Thermochromatium tepidum ATCC 43061: one gene and its partners. The protein of the gene in region 2 interacts with the protein of the main gene of each other region in a pairwise test. Links are inferred from orthologs where the notes say so. Each region holds a gene or a part of one and is shown on either strand. Other genes may lie near its edges.

Region 1 (4,550 bases), 2.0 Mb from region 2 along the record:
GCGTATCATCGGCGTCCCAGGCGACGTGATCGGCTATCGCAACAAGACACTCTTCATCAATGGCAAACCTGTCGCCCAGTTGCCGCTCGGCACCTATACAGGCGTCGGTTCCGGACGGGAGATGACCGGGGCGCGCAAGTCGCTGGAACATCTCGACGCAGTCGAGCACGCGATCCTGATCCGTCCGAACGCACCTGATCTGCCACTCGGCTGTCAGGTGCTGGCATTCGGCCCGATCGAGGTTCCCAAGAAACAGTATTTCGTCATGGGCGACAACCGTGACAACAGCAACGATAGCCGCTGTTGGGGCTTCGTACCCGAGGACAATCTCGTCGGTAAGGCGTTTGCAATCTGGATGCACTGGGATGGCGCGCGCGATGGCTTCCCCATCGCCTGGTCGCGTCTTGGGAACGGCATACACTGACCCTGAGGTCTATCCATGTCCAGTCTCACTCAATCGGTCCGGTATCAACGCGGTCTTGGCTTTCCGTCCGTGATCGCGATCATCGCCCTGGCGTCATTTTTCATCACCATCCTCTTCAAGGTCGGCCCGCTCTATATGGGATTCTGGACGGTGCGCTCCATCATGGAGGATATGGCCGCAGATTATGGTAATTCGAGGGAAAATAACTCGCGGGCGATCCTAACGGCGCTCGAAAAACGACTCGACGTCAATAGCGTGACCCATGTCAAGCTCAGTGATTTCGATGTCGAACGGACTGGTGAGCGTCGCTTCAATCTCAAGCTGAATTACGAGCAACGCACGCATCTGTTCTTCAACATCGACGTGGTCGTTTCTTTCAGTCATAAAGTCGAACTCGGTTCAACGTGAATGCCGATCCACATCGATTCGCCAAGCGGCTGGGGCATGACTTCGCCCGTCCAGAGCTGTTGATCCAGGCACTCACCCATCGCAGTGCAGGATCCCTCAACAACGAACGTCTCGAGTTTCTCGGCGACGCCCTGATCGGCCTCGTCATCGCCGAGGCGCTCTGCGAACGCTTTCCCAAGGCCGACGAGGGGACACTGAGCCGGATGCGTGCCTCGCTGGTCAAACGCGAGTCCCTGGCGGCCCTGGCGCGTGAGCTCAGGCTCGGCGATGCCTTGCGGCTCGGGGCCGGCGAGCTTCGCAGCGGTGGGCAGACCCGCGACTCGATCCTGGCCGATGCCCTGGAGGCCGTACTCGGCGCGGTCTATCTGGATGCCGGGTTCGAACGCGCCCGCTCGGTGGTGCTCAGACTCTTCGCCGACCGGCTTGAGCAGACCGATGCCGATCGTGCCGACAAGGATCCCAAGACGCGCTTGCAAGAGTGGCTCCAGTCCTACAAGCGCCCGCTGCCTCAATATCTGGTGCTGTCGATCGATGGCGACCAGCACGATCAGACCTTTATCGTGAGCTGTCAGCTCCAGGATGCCGATATGGCGACATGCGGAATCGGGACCAGTCGGCGCCGCGCCGAGCAGGCGGCGGCCCAATCCATGTTGGAGCGGATCCGGCATGGCTGAATCACACCCCAATGGCTCAGCGCCTGCGGTTGCAACCCGCTGCGGCACCGTGGCCATCGTCGGCCGGCCTAATGTCGGCAAGTCGACCCTGTTGAACCGGATCCTGGGTCAGAAGCTCGTCATCACCTCGCACAAGGCGCAGACGACCCGACACGCGATCCTGGGGATCAAGACCCGCGCCGAGGGCCAGATCCTGTTCGTCGATACGCCCGGCATCCACGAGCGCGGCAACAGCGCGCTGAATCGCTATCTCAACCGTGCCGCGCGGACGGCCATCGCTGAGACCGATCTGGCGCTCCTGGTGGTCGAGGCCGGGCGCTGGACCCAGGAGGACGCCAAGGCGCTGGAGGCGATCGCGGTAGCCGGCGTGCCTGTGATCGCGGTCGTCAACAAGATCGACCGGATTCGCGAGAAACCGAGTCTGTTGCCCTATCTCCAGACGCTCGGGGCGCGCCATGTCTTCCACCAACTCGTCCCGGTCTCGGCGATCAAGGGTGATCAAATCGAGCTCTTGGAACGCCTGATCCTGGAGTCGCTGCCCGAGGCTGAGCCGCTCTTCCCCGAGGATCAGATCACCGACCGCTCGGAGCGGTTCTTTGCTGCTGAATTGGTACGCGAGCAGTTGGTACGGCGCTACGGCCAGGAGCTTCCCTATTGCACCACGGTCGAGATCGAGCGTTTTGAGGTCGCCGAGGGCCGGTATCTGATCTATGCGTTGATCTGGGTCGAGCGTCCGGGGCAGAAGGCCATCCTCATCGGCAAGCACGGCGAGGCGCTCAAAGTCGTGGCCACCCAGGCACGGCTGGAGATGCAGAGGCTCTTCGACCGTCCTGTGTATCTGAAGGTCTGGGTCAAGGTCAAGAAGAGCTGGTCGAGCGACGAGTCGGCGCTCGCCACGCTCGGCTATCGCGACTGAAGCGATTTTCGGTCAAGACCCGGCCCGTCCTAACCAAGGGCGAGCGACCCGACCCTGCGGCCCTGCCGACCCGGATGCACACCGACGCCATGAGCACACTGCAAGCCTTCTCCGACAAAGGGCGCGCCGATCACGCGCTATCAGGCGCTCCAGAGCGATCTGCGCGAGCAAGGCAGCATCCAGCGTCACCTGGACGACCTGAAGGTCGAAACCGAACGGCAACGGCCTGGACGATAAAGATGTTCGTAAACTGTCCTCATCTGAATTGACCCGCGAACTGTTTCCAGCCTTCGTACTCCATCGGCGCGACTATGGCGATACCAGTCTGTTGCTGGAGATCCTGGCCGTGGGGCAGGGGCGTTTGGCCGCCATCGCCAAGGGTGCACGGCGTCCGCGCCGGATGGCGAGTGCGCTCTTGCAGCCCTTCCAGCCGCTGTGGCTGGCGATGACCGGGCGCGGCGAGGTGCGAACCCTGACCACCGTCGAGGCGGCCGGGGCGCCGCTTGCGCTCCAGGGGGCGGCGCTGTTCGCCGGCTTCTATCTCAACGAACTGCTGTTGCGGATGCTGGTGCGTCACGATCCCCATGATGCGCTGTTCGTCTTCTACCAGAAGACCCTGGCCGATCTGACCGAGGGCTCGGATCTGGAGACGCCGCTACGCCATTTCGAGTGCCGACTGCTCGCCGAACTCGGCTATGGGCTGATACTCGATCGGGTCTTTGGCAATAACACACCCGTGGTCGCCGAGGCCGTCTATGTCTATGAACGCGAGCGAGGTCCATGCCATCCGAGTGAATGTGGGCATGGCCCTCGGGTCTCGGGCGCGACCCTGCTCGCGCTCGCCCACGACCAACCGCTCGCCGGCGAGTCGCGACGCGAGGCGCGGACCCTGTTGCGCCATGTGCTCGAACCCCATCTCGGCGCTCGACCGCTCAAGAGCCGCGAACTCTATCGACATTGGCTCGCCGCTAAATCCATTCACGAGAAATAGCTCATGTCATCACCTTCGCAGACCCCAACCGAGATCCTGCTCGGTGTCAATATCGATCATGTAGCCACTCTGCGTCAGGCGCGTGGCACCCGCTACCCCGAACCCATCCAGGCCGCACTCGTGGCCGAACAGGCCGGGGCCGACGCCATCACGCTCCATCTGCGCGAAGACCGGCGTCATATCCAGGACCGCGACGTCGCGATGTTGCGCGACATCCTGCAAACGCGCATGAACCTGGAGATGGCCGTCACCCCCGAGATGGCCGCCGTCGCCGACCGGATCCGTCCGTCCGATTGCTGTCTGGTGCCCGAGCGGCGCGAGGAACTGACCACCGAGGGCGGGCTGGACGTGGCGAGCCGTCAGGACGAGCTGCGCGCCTTCTGCACCCGGCTGGCTGAGTCCGGCATTCGGGTCTCGCTCTTCATCGACGCCGATCCGCTCCAGGTCGAGGCCGCACATGCGGTCGGTGCCCCGGTAATCGAGATCCATACCGGACACTATGCCGACGCGCGTGATCCAACCGAGCGTGCAGCCCAGCTGGAACGCATCCGCTCAGCCGTCGAACTGGGGCTGTCGCTCGGGCTTCAGGTCAACGCCGGGCATGGGCTCGACTATCACAATGTCGTGGCGATCGCCGCGATTCCGGGCGTGCGCGAACTCAACATCGGGCACGCGATCATCGCGCGTGCGCTCTTTTCCGGACTCGACCGGGCGGTGCGCGACATGAAGTCCCTCATGGAACGCGCCGCCGCCGCTCGCCCTCCAGTTTGATGGGGACAGGATGAGCGGCGGTATGGCGCTTGGGTTGTATACCGCGCTCTGGCGTCTGGCGCTGCCGCTGGTGCTGGCGCGTCTCTATTGGCGCGGTCGCACGCATCCGGACGCTCGCCGCCGCCTCGGCGAGCGGTTGGCCTGGGGGCAGGGGCGAGACGGGATTGGCGCGTCGCCGGTCGATCTCTGGATCCATGCCGTCTCTGTGGGCGAGGTCCAGGCCGCCGCCGCCCTGATCCGGCGTCTGCTGGAGTCCGAGCCAGGGCGCCGGATCCTGGTGACCACCACCACACCGACGGGGGCCGAACGACTGCGGGCGCTCTTCGGCGACCAGGTCGCGCATCGCTATACCCCCTTCGATCTACC
Region 2 (6,148 bases):
CCGCTGTCTTGGACCGAGACACAGAGATCGAGCTGCCCATCGGGACGTTCGCGATGGCCGATGCGGACCTCGATGCTGCCGCGCTCGGTGAACTTGATGGCGTTCCCGACCAGATTGACCAGGATCTGCTGGAGTCGCCAGGGGTCGCCGATCAGCCGATCGGGCAGTTCTGGATCCTGGATGAGCACCAGCTCCAGATGCTTGGCATAGGCACGCTGACCGGTGGCGCTCACCAGGCTGGCGATGACCTCGCCGAGCGAGAACGGGATGTGCTCGAGCTGGAGACGCCCGGCCTCGATGCGCGAGAAATCGAGGATGTCGTTGATGATCGACAACAGGAGCTGACCCGAGCCGCGGATGGCCTCGACCCAATGGCGCTGGCGATCGTTGAGCCTTGATCCGCGCAGCAGCTCGATCATGCTCAGCACGCCATTGAGCGGGGTGCGGATCTCGTGGCTCATGCTGGCCAGAAAGGCACTCTTGAGCTCGCTCGCCTGTTCGGCGGCCTCCTTGGCCTGACGCAGGTCGCGCGCGACCTTCTGATCGGTGACGTCGCGGATCATCAGCATGATCTCGTTGCCGACCAGGGGGAAGACATGGCAGTCCAGCCACTGGGTATGGCCGGCGCGGACCAGGGGGAACTCGGCGAGATGGATACCGCCCTTGCCCGCGGCGACCTCCTTCACGGCGGCGTGTAGCTCGGGCGATTCATGCGTGTCGATCACCTCGTGCAACCAGACGTCCGAACGTCCGTCGAGGTCGATGATGGCCAGCTCGCGGCACTGTGGGTTGGCCTCCTCGATACGAAAGCCCTGGGGATGGGGCGACAACACCATGGCCGCGCTGATCATGTTCTCAAACAGGGCGCGGTAGCGGCTCTCGCTACGCTTGCTGTCATCGTGCGCTGGATCCGAGCTCATGGATCGATCTCCTCGTTCAGGGTCAATTCCCCTCGACTAAAGTCAGGGGCTTGTGGTTGAGCGAAGGGTCATGATCACCCACCACCCTAGGCCGATTGACAACGACCCTCTCGGCACAGGCATACCGTGCCGCGATCGTCTTGGCAGCCCTGAGGTCGGCGGCCAGACGATAACCGCACGACGGGCATTCAAAGTGGGGCCCCGCGGCGAGCGCCCTTGTCGGTCGCGCCCCAGCGCGAACAGGTGCAACTGTCCCTGAAATCACCTTATGATTTGATCCTGCTATTCCTGACAGACATAGGCCGGCCCGTGAATCGACCGAAACACCCTCAGCTCCCGAACCTACCCATGTTGGCCTCGGAACGCCGCGCCGCCGCCGGACTCGCCGCCATCTTCTCGACGCGGATGCTCGGGCTGTTCATGGTGCTGCCGGTGCTGGCGCTCTATGCCCATGACCTGCCCGGCGCCACACCCTTACTGGTCGGTCTTGCGATCGGCGCCTATGGCCTGACTCAGGCGCTGTTCCAGATCCCGCTCGGTCTGTTGTCCGACCGCATCGGACGCAAGCCGGTGATCTATGGTGGGCTGACGTTGTTTCTGATCGGCAGCCTGGTTGCGGCCCTGGCCGATAGTATCTACTGGATCATCCTCGGGCGCGCGCTCCAGGGCAGCGGGGCGATCGCAGCAGCCATCATCGCCCTGACCGCCGATCTCACCCGCGAGACGGTGCGCACCAAGGGCATGGCAGTGATCGGGATCAGTGTCGCCCTGTCTTTCGCCGCCGCCCTGGTGGTCGGGCCACCGCTGACGGGGCTGATCGGGGTCCCGGGGCTATTCTGGCTCACGGCCTTGCTCGCGCTTGCCGGGATGCTATTGTTGACCTTCGTGGTCCCGGACCCCCAACACTCGGGGGTGCATCGCGATGCCCAGCCGGTGCTGGACCAGCTCGCCGGCGTGATGCGCGATCCGACCCTGGTTCGGTTGGATCTGGCAATCTTCATGCTGCATCTGACCATGGTCAGTCTGTTCGTGGTGTTGCCGCTATCGCTGCGCGAGGCCGGTCTACCCGTGACCAAGCACTGGGTGCTCTATCTGCCAGCGGTGTTGGTAGCCATCCCGGCGATGGTGCCCTTCATCGTGCTCGCCGAGCGGCGCGACCAGGTGCGCTCGGTGCTGATCGGCTCGGTGGCGGTGCTCGGGCTCTCGACGCTGGGCTTCTATCTGTTCAACCGGTCGCTGTGGCTGATCGGGGTGCTGCTGGCTGTGGTCTTTACCATCTTCAATCTGCTGGAGGCCGTACTACCGGCGCTGGTCTCCAAGGCGGCGCCGGCCGGGACCAAGGGCACGGCCATGGGCGTTTTCTCCAGCGCCCAGTTCATCGGCGCCTTTCTCGGTGGACTGCTCGGCGGACTGGCGCATGCGCACTTCGGGGTCGAGGCGGTCTATCTGGTCGGGGGGCTGACGTCCCTGCTGTGGCTGCGGCTGGTCTGGACCCTACCGATCCCAGAGGACCTAAGCCGGCATGTGATCGCGCTCGATACCTCGGGCGCCGGGTTCGATGTCTCCAGTCTGGAACAGCAACTGCTGGAGGTCCCGGGCGTGAAGGAGGCCGTGATCGCCGTCGATGAGGGCGTGGCCTACCTCAAGGTGGACAGTCGTCACACCGATTGGACGAGATTGCAGCGGTTTTCTGCCGTCAACGTCTAGAGAAGCGCTGATTTTCAGCGCGTCCCGAGCGCGATCGGCTGGGCTCGGTTCCTTGCACAGAGAGCGATGACCGGCGTCTGCGGGCGACCGGTGGGAGGAGAGAGATGGCAACACGAGGTGTCAACAAAGTCATCCTGATCGGCAATCTCGGCGCCGATCCGGAGGTGCGCTACACGCCGAGCGGTGACGCGGTGGCGAATGTGCGCCTGGCGACCAGCGAAACCTGGAAGGATCGCGCCACGGGCGAGCTGCAGGAGCGGACCGAGTGGCACAACGTGGTCTTCTTCGGCAAGACGGCCGAGATCGTCAAGCAGTATCTGCGCAAGGGTTCCAAGATCTACGTCGAGGGTAAGCTCAGAACCCGCAAGTGGCAGACCCAGGATGGCCAGGACCGCTACACGACCGAGGTCGTGGTCGACATGGGCGGAACCATGCAGATGCTCGACAGCCGGCAGGGCAGCGCCTCCTCGGTGCCCCTGGAAGATACACCACCGCCTGCACGCAGCCGCCCAACGACACCGGATGCGGCCCGTCCGAGCCATCCGGACAGCGGCGGCTTCGGCGACGGGGCCGATTTCGACGACGACATCCCGTTCTAGACCGAGGACCGCCGCCTAAGGAAACGCCGAATAAATCGCGTGTCTCTCAATCGCGGCTGAAGCCGCTCCTAAAAAATCAATGGGTTACGCGAGAAAGTTTTGCTAGGAATGGAATAAATCAGCGTTTCCCTAGAGGTCGAAGCGTTCGAACTCCAGACTGAACTGCCCGCGTCCCTGAGTCAGACTGCGCAAGGTGTTGGCATAACCGAGCAGCGGCTCTAATGCGGCCTCGGCGCGAATGGTGGCCTGGTCATCCTGGATCTCGGTCGCTTGAATCAAGGCGTGCCGTGCCTGGAGATCGCCGAGCACGGCACCCAGGTTCGGTTCCGGGACGACCACTTCCAGACGCATGATGGGGGTCATGAGCCCAGGGTGCGCGTTCTCCAGCGCCTTGCGCAGTGCCTTACCGACGGCCGCTGCCGTGGTCGCCGGCGTCGATCCGGCGCCAAAGAGCTCAATCTCATCGACACTGACCGCCACATCCAACACCTGAGCGCCCTGGAGCGGCCCGCTGGCCAGGGCGATAGCGATCGACTCGCGGATCGCCTGGAGGTGCGTCTCTTCGAATCGAGCACCCTCAGGGAGCAAACGCGGTTGAAGTTCCACGAGATTGCCGCGCCCCCGCGCGCGTGGTCGGACGCTGACGACGGCGCGTGCCATCGGATCGGGCTGGCGCGCATCCGGTGTGGGCAGCGGGGCGAACAGTGCCTCGGCCACCGACGGTTGGGTAATGGTCTCGCGCGTGGCCACAGACGGACGTCCAGCGCGGACACCAACACCGAATTCGCGCTCCAGGCGCTCCATGACGATCTGTAAGTGCAGCTCGCCCATACCTCGGAGCAGACGCTGGCCGGTCTCGGGATCCTCCTCAACCCGCAGTGTTGGGTCTTCCTGCCGGACCTTGTCCAGGACCTCGACGAGCCTGTCCTCTTCGGTGCCGGCCGCAGGTTCGATGGCCAGACCCAGCACCGGATCCTGGGCCTGGATGCGTTCCAGGCTCAGCACCTGGCCCGGGGTACAGAGTGTATCGCCCGTGGTTGCAAAACGCAGTCCGGCCAAAAGCACGATGTCACCGGCCTCGGCCAGATCGCGTTTGGTCTTCTTGCCGGCGTCGACCTCGAACAGACGCGCGACCCGTTCGTGCCGGATCTGCCCGTCGGCGGTCAGGAACTCGATCGCATCACCCGGCGCGAGGCGTCCGCGATAGAGACGAACAAAGACATGGCGCCGCCCGTCCCAAAGCTGTACCTTGAAGGCGAGCGCGGCGAGCGGTCCGTCTGGTGTCATGGCCACCTCCTCGTGTGTCCCGTCGGGCCGCTCGGCAAGCGCCGCCGGTCGGTCGAGCGGGGACGGCAAGAAGTCGATGATGCCATCGAGCAGCGGCTGCACACCAAGGTTGCGCAATGCGCTGCCGCCGTAGCAGGGAAAGAGCGTCCCGGCCAGGGTGGCGGTGCGGATGGCGGCCCGCAGTTGCTCGGGCAAGGGCTCACTGCCGGAGAGCACCAGATCGGCCAGCGACTCCTCGACCTCGGCGGCAGCCAGTGCCAGCGCCTCATGCAGCGCGCGATGACGCTCCCAAAGCTCGGGTGGACAGGGTTCAACGACGACCTGCTCGCCCTGTTCGCCGATGAAACGAATCAGGGTTCGGTCGATCAAATGCAGCACGCCGCCGACTTCGGGCACCGGAACCGTGATCGGCACCGGCTCGACATGGAGGCGCTGCTTGACGGACGCCAAACAACGTTCAAAATCCGCGCCCGGACGATCCATCTTGTTGACGAATAGCAGCGCCGGCAGCTTGAAGCGCGCGCGCTGACGCCACACCGTCTCGGTCTGGGGCTCGACGCCCCGGACACCATCGAGCACGATGACACAGCCATCGAGCACGCGCATGGTGCGTTCGACCTCGATCGAGAAGTCGACGTGTCCAGGGGTGTCGATGAGCTGGATCAGATGCTCGCGCCACTGGGCCTGGGTGACGGCGGCGGTGATGGTGATACCGTGACGCTGTTCCTCGACCAGATAGTCCATGTGGGCCGCGCCATCGTGGACCTCGCCGATCTTGTGCGAGGTGCCGGTGTAGAAGAGGATGCGCTCGGTAAGCGTCGTCTTGCCCGCGTCTACATGAGCGGCAACCCCGATATTGCGAACGTGCGACGATCGGGAGGTTTTTTTCATCGCTTTACAACAGGAGCTAGAGAGATTTATGAGCGGTCTTGAACTTGGCGGTCGCCCTGCAACCTGGCTGGTGCCGGCGCTCTGCGCCTCACTGCTTGGCTGGGGCGTCCACCCGGGCGCCTGGGCCGAGACCTTCCGTCTGGAGAACCCAAACGATTCGGTCGTGGGCACGACCTTTTATTTCACGGCACGCGCCAAGGATACACTCTTGGACATTGCCCGCCAGAACAACCTCGGCTATGACGACATGCGCCAGGCCAACCCCAAGGTCGATACCTGGCTACCGGGCGAGGGAACCCAGGTGCTGGTGCCGGCCTCCTATGTGCTGCCGAACGTGCCGCGCCAGGGCATCGTGGTCAATCGAGCCGAGAAACGGCTCTATTACTATCCACCCAATAAACCCAACGAGGTGCGTATCTATGCCATCAGTGTGGGCAAGGAGGCCATGGCCACGCCGCTAGGCAACTTCGAAGTCATCGAGAAACGCAAGGATCCGACCTGGACGCCTGGTCCGATGGTGCGCGCCAACCATGCCGCGCGTGGCCACATCCTGCCGCCCACTGTACCGTCAGGGCCGGACAACCCACTCGGGCACTATGCCATGCGTCTAAGCAATCCGGATTATCTGATCCATGGCACCAATCAACCTTGGGGCCTGGGACTGGAGGTCAGCGGCGGCTGTATCCGGATGTATCCGGAGGCGATCGAGGAGCTCTATGGAATGGCCGACCTCAAGACGCCCGT
Region 3 (4,617 bases), 590 kb from region 2 along the record:
GCGATCAGCCGGACATCCAATCCAGAGGCTTCGGCCACGCGCCTGAACAGCACGACATCCTTGTGCAGATGTTTGAGCGGAAAGTTGGCCATTCCGTAGTCGTGCGCCAGATACCTGGCGAGCTTCTTGTCGAAGGTCTGGGCATACAGCGCGCTTGCACGCAGGAGTTCCATGAAGGTCTCGACTGCGATCCCCTCGCGCCGCACCAATCCGAGGCTCAGGGCAAAGGTCGCCGTCAGACCGGCGATCAGCTGATTCATGGCCAGCTTCAGGACCGCGCCCTGCCCCACGGGGCCGATCAGGTGCGGATCCCGGCTCAGGGCGCGGAAGACGGGCAGACAGCGCGCATAGAGATCCGGGTCGCCACCCGCCATGAGGATGAGCCTCCCATCGCGCGCCTCGGGCAGACTACCGAGCACCGGGGCCTCCAGATAGGCGCCACCCGCGGTAGACACCCGCTCGGCGATCTCCTGGCTCTCGTCTGGGGCGATGGTCCCCATCTGAATCAGGATGCGCCCGGCCAACGACTGGGTCTCGCCCGGTTTGAACAGGGTCGTATGGATGGCCTGGGCATCGCTCAAGAGGAGCAGGGTCAGATCCGCGGCCTCGATCGCCTCCCAGACATTGCTGGCTAGATTGAGCCCGCGCCGGCGCGCCGACTCGGCCCGCTCGGCACCGCGATTCCAGCCGATGACCTCATAGCCCTGATGCTTGAGCCGTAGCGCGACCTCGGCGCCAAGTAGACCCATCCCCAATACCGCGACCTTCATGGCTGAGACTCCAGGTGACGGAGTGAGGCGATGACGGGCGCGGTGTCCGGACGCACCCCGCGCCAGAGAAAAAACGACTCGGCCGCCTGCTCGACCAACATCCCCAGGCCATCGAGCGCCTGGGCCGCGCCCTGTTCGGCACCCCAGCGACAGAAGGGGGTTGGTTGATCACCGTAGAGCATGTCATAGACCCAAGCACCGGGCGCCAGACAGTCGTTCGGGATCGCCGGCACGGCAGCGTCCAATCCTGCCGAGGTGGCGTTGATGATGAGGTCGAAACGCTCGCCCGCCAACGCGCCGAACCCGCAGCCGGTGACCGGACCCAAAAGTCTGGCGCGACGAGCGAGATCCAGCGCCCTGGACTCGGTGCGATTGGCGATGACCAGGTGTGCGAGCCCGGTTGCAAGCAGCGACTCGAGCACACCGCGCGCCGCCCCACCGGCACCGACCAACAGGACCCGCGCTCCCTGGAAGTCAAAGCCGTGATTGCAAGCCAGATCGCGCACCAACCCCACTCCATCGGTGTTGTCGCCCCTTAGCCGACCGTCCTTGAGCCGGATCAGGGTATTGACCGCACCGGCAAGTTCAGCACGCTCGCTGCGCTCTTCGGCCAGGGCAAAGGCCTGCTCTTTGAACGGCAGGGTCACGTTCAGACCCCGCCCACCCGCAGCCAGGAAGCGACTTACGTCGCCGGCGAAGTCGTCGAGCGCACCGAGCAGCCGCCCATACTCCAGATCCTGACCGGTCTGGCGTGCAAAGGCCGCATGGATCAGGGGCGACTTGCTGTGGGCGATCGGATTGCCGATGACGGCATAGCGGTCGGTCATGATTGTCACCTATCGGGCCCGGGAAACTCGACAAACGGCAGGTGGCGGCTGGTGATAAGACAACAAAAGGAAAGACACTTAAGGATCATATCAGACTTGGCGCCAAGCGGTTCACCGCCCTGCCTTCACTGTCCATCGCGTCTGCGCAACCCTCGAGGGAGGATAGCCAAGGCCACTGCAACCGCTCGGTCAGACTGACTCAATCCGGCTCAACCAGCGGCCTGCGGCGCGCGCAGGCGGATGACGCTCGCGGTAGCGCATTCACCCTCTCGTCCATTCGGAGCAGGATTGACATCCGCTGTCGAGCCGGTGAAAACCTTCAAAAGGTCACAGCAACTAGATAAACACGCAGGAACGAGCAGGTGTCTAAAGAGACTGTTCAAGCCCTGACTGATTCGTCGATAGACGGCCTGGATCGGGCAGCCATATGGCGGGTCGCGGTAGAGGCGCCACTGGCCGACACCCTCGACTATCTGCCACCGCTCGATCCGCCGCCTGCTGGGTCGCGTCCGGGACTGCGTCTGCTGGTACCCTTTGGACGCGGCGCTCGGGTGGGAATCTTGATCGAGGTCGTCGACCAAAGCGCGCATCCAGCCGACAAGCTCAGGCGGGTCGAGCGGGTGCTGGATCCCGAGCCGCTGTTCGACGTCCTGGACCTGAGACTGCTGGCCTGGGCGGCGGCCTACTATCAGCAACCGCTCGGCGCGGCGCTGTTCGCCGCGCTCCCGGCGCGTCTGCGCACTCCCGAGCCACTGTCGGTGGAAACCGCGCCTGGACTCCGGGCGACCGAGTCTGGCCGGGCGGTCGATCTGGAGACACTCAGCCGCGCGCCCAAACAACGCGCGCTCCTCGATGCCCTGCGTTCCGAACCTGAAGGACTGACGCTCGGCGAGCTAACGGCGCGACTCGGCGACAGCCAGAGCGCCATTCGCACGCTCAGGTCCAAGGGATGGATCACCGACGTTCAGCTCGCGCGTGCGCCCGATCCCGTCACCGAAACGCCGCCGCTCGCCGGCCCTGAACTCCATGCCGAACAGCAGGCCGCCGTCGAGGCCGTTCAAGCCGCTTTCGGCGCCTTTGGCGCCTTTCTGCTCGACGGCGTGACCGGCAGCGGCAAGACCGAGGTCTATATCCGGCTGATCGAGTCTGTCATCGCCCAGGGGCGACAGGCACTCGTCGTCGTGCCTGAAATCGGCCTAACGCCCCAGTTGCGTGAGCGCTTCCGCACCCGACTGCCCGGCCCCATTGCCGTGCTGCATTCGGCACTCAAGGCCAGCGAGCGCGAGCGCAACTGGCTGCGCGCGGCGCGCGGTGAGGCCAATCTGATCCTCGGCACCCGCTCGGCGGTGCTGGCGCCGATCCCGCGTCTGGGACTGATCGTGGTCGACGAGGAGCACGATGACTCATTCAAGCAACAGGATGGACTGCGCTACTCGGGACGCGATCTGGCGGTACGCCGTGCCCAGCTCGCTGGCTGTCCGGTGGTGCTGGGTTCGGCCACGCCCTCGCTGGAGACACTGCGCAATGCCAAGCTCGGACGCTACGGTTGGCTGCGTCTGACTAAGCGCGCCGGCGGTGCGCGTGCGCCGACGATCTCGATCCTCGATATCCGTAATCAGCCACTGCGCGCCGGACTCTCGCCAGTGTTGCGCGCGCACATGCACGCCGAGCTCGCGGCGGGCAACCAGATCCTGCTCTTTCTCAACCGACGGGGCTATGCGCCCGTACTCACCTGTCATGCCTGCGGCTGGGTCGGCGAGTGTCCGCACTGCGACGCGCGTCTGACCCTGCATCTGAGCGAGCGCCGGCTGTGGTGTCACCATTGCGGCTGGTCCTGTCCCCAACCTGATCTCTGTCCCGCGTGCCGGCGTCCGGAGTTGCAGATGCTCGGACGCGGCACCGAACGGCTGGAGGAGGAACTGGTCGCGCTCTTCCCCGAGACGCGCATCGCCCGGCTCGATCGCGACAGCACGCGCCGCCGGGGCGAACTCGGGCGGGTGCTGGACGCGGTCCACAGAGGCGAGATCCAGATCCTGCTCGGTACCCAGATGCTGGCCAAGGGCCATGACTTTCCGGGTGTGACCCTGGTCGGCGTCCTGGAGCTCGACCAGGCGCTCTATGCCAGTGATTTCCGCGCCGCCGAGCGCATCGCCCAGCTCATCGTCCAGGTCGCCGGACGGGCCGGGCGCGCCGAGCGTCCAGGGCGGGTCGTGCTTCAGACCCGTCATCCCGAGCATCCGTTGTTGCAATCACTGTTGCGCGAGGGCTATTCGGGCTTCGCGGAGGCCGCGTTGCGCGAGCGCGCCGAGGCCGAGCTACCGCCCTACAGTCATCTGGCGCTGGCACGCGCCGAGTCACCCAACCCCGAGGATGCCCTGGCCTTTTTGCGCCAGGCGCACGAACTGGGCGAACGGCTCGCCGCTGACTCGGGCGCGATCCAGCTGCTGGGGCCGATCCCGGCACCGATGGAGCGACGCGCTGGACGCCATCGCGCCCAGCTCCTGATCCAGTGTGCCGAGCGTCCGCGCCTGCAAGGCTTCCTCACCCGCTGGGTGAACGAGGTCCGCACCCTGCCAAGACGCAAGGGACTGCGCTGGTCGCTCGATGTCGATCCACGCGATCTGCTGTAAATCCCTTGTGCCGCCGATTCAGGTATGCTTAGCGCCTCGGATCAGCCCCGCCCAGGGCCCTCTCTTCTCGCGAGAGAGGGGTGGGAGAGAGGGGCAACCGCCCGATCATGTCATTCACCCCAGCAGACCGCCTCGCCCGACGCCTGGCATCCGCTCGAGCCGTCCCGGCGCGCGGTGGTCGAGCCCTTATCCACAATGAAGTCAGACATCAAAGCCCTGCTCTCCGCTGCGCTCGACACCCTGATCGGTGAGGGCCGACTCCCTCTCGCCGAACCACCCGAGATCCAGGTCGAGCGCGCCAAGGACAGCGCGCACGGTGATTTTGCCTCTAACCTGGCCTTGCTGCTGGCCCCATCACTCGGCACCAGACCGCGCGACCTTGCACACCAG

What was found.
Region 1: the proteins of ssb (region 2) and recO interact in binary tests that used the Escherichia coli proteins (3 or more experiments, as listed by UniProt). The link is inferred for Thermochromatium tepidum ATCC 43061 from one-to-one orthologs.
Region 3: the proteins of ssb (region 2) and E6P07_RS12690 interact in binary tests that used the Escherichia coli proteins (3 or more experiments, as listed by UniProt). The link is inferred for Thermochromatium tepidum ATCC 43061 from one-to-one orthologs.

What each region holds. Positions count from the first base shown.
Region 1 is NZ_CP039268.1:170,164-174,713, forward strand. What follows is about bases 1,663-4,550. They hold recO (DNA repair protein RecO), read left to right. Parts: upstream 1,663-2,687; coding sequence 2,688-3,413; downstream 3,414-4,550. Other genes in these bases: era (GTPase Era), read left to right, coding at 1,663-2,422; pdxJ (pyridoxine 5'-phosphate synthase), read left to right, coding at 3,417-4,184; waaA (lipid IV(A) 3-deoxy-D-manno-octulosonic acid transferase), read left to right, coding at 4,207-4,550. Outside these bases: lepB (signal peptidase I), read left to right, coding at 1-424; E6P07_RS00790 (DUF4845 domain-containing protein), read left to right, coding at 440-832; rnc (ribonuclease III), read left to right, coding at 829-1,506; more of era, read left to right, coding at 1,499-1,662. UniProt on the Escherichia coli protein: Involved in DNA repair and RecF pathway recombination.
Region 2 is NZ_CP039268.1:2,154,110-2,160,257, reverse strand. Bases 1,656-4,478 are described here. They hold ssb (single-stranded DNA-binding protein), read left to right. Parts: upstream 1,656-2,731; coding sequence 2,732-3,226; downstream 3,227-4,478. Other genes in these bases: E6P07_RS09930 (elongation factor G), read right to left, coding at 3,356-4,478; E6P07_RS09940 (MFS transporter), read left to right, coding at 1,656-2,627. Outside these bases: E6P07_RS09945 (ATP-binding protein), read right to left, coding at 1-920; more of E6P07_RS09940, read left to right, coding at 1,269-1,655; more of E6P07_RS09930, read right to left, coding at 4,479-5,404; E6P07_RS09925 (L,D-transpeptidase family protein), read left to right, coding at 5,433-6,148. UniProt on the Escherichia coli protein: Plays an important role in DNA replication, recombination and repair. Binds to ssDNA and to an array of partner proteins to recruit them to their sites of action during DNA metabolism. Acts as a sliding platform that migrates on DNA via reptation.
Region 3 is NZ_CP039268.1:2,744,970-2,749,586, forward strand. The notes cover bases 1,663-4,617. They hold E6P07_RS12690 (primosomal protein N'), read left to right. Parts: upstream 1,663-2,007; coding sequence 2,008-4,227; downstream 4,228-4,617. Other genes in these bases: argS (arginine--tRNA ligase), read left to right, coding at 4,423-4,617. Also shown: E6P07_RS12680 (NAD(P)-dependent oxidoreductase), read right to left, coding at 1-770; aroE (shikimate dehydrogenase), read right to left, coding at 767-1,597.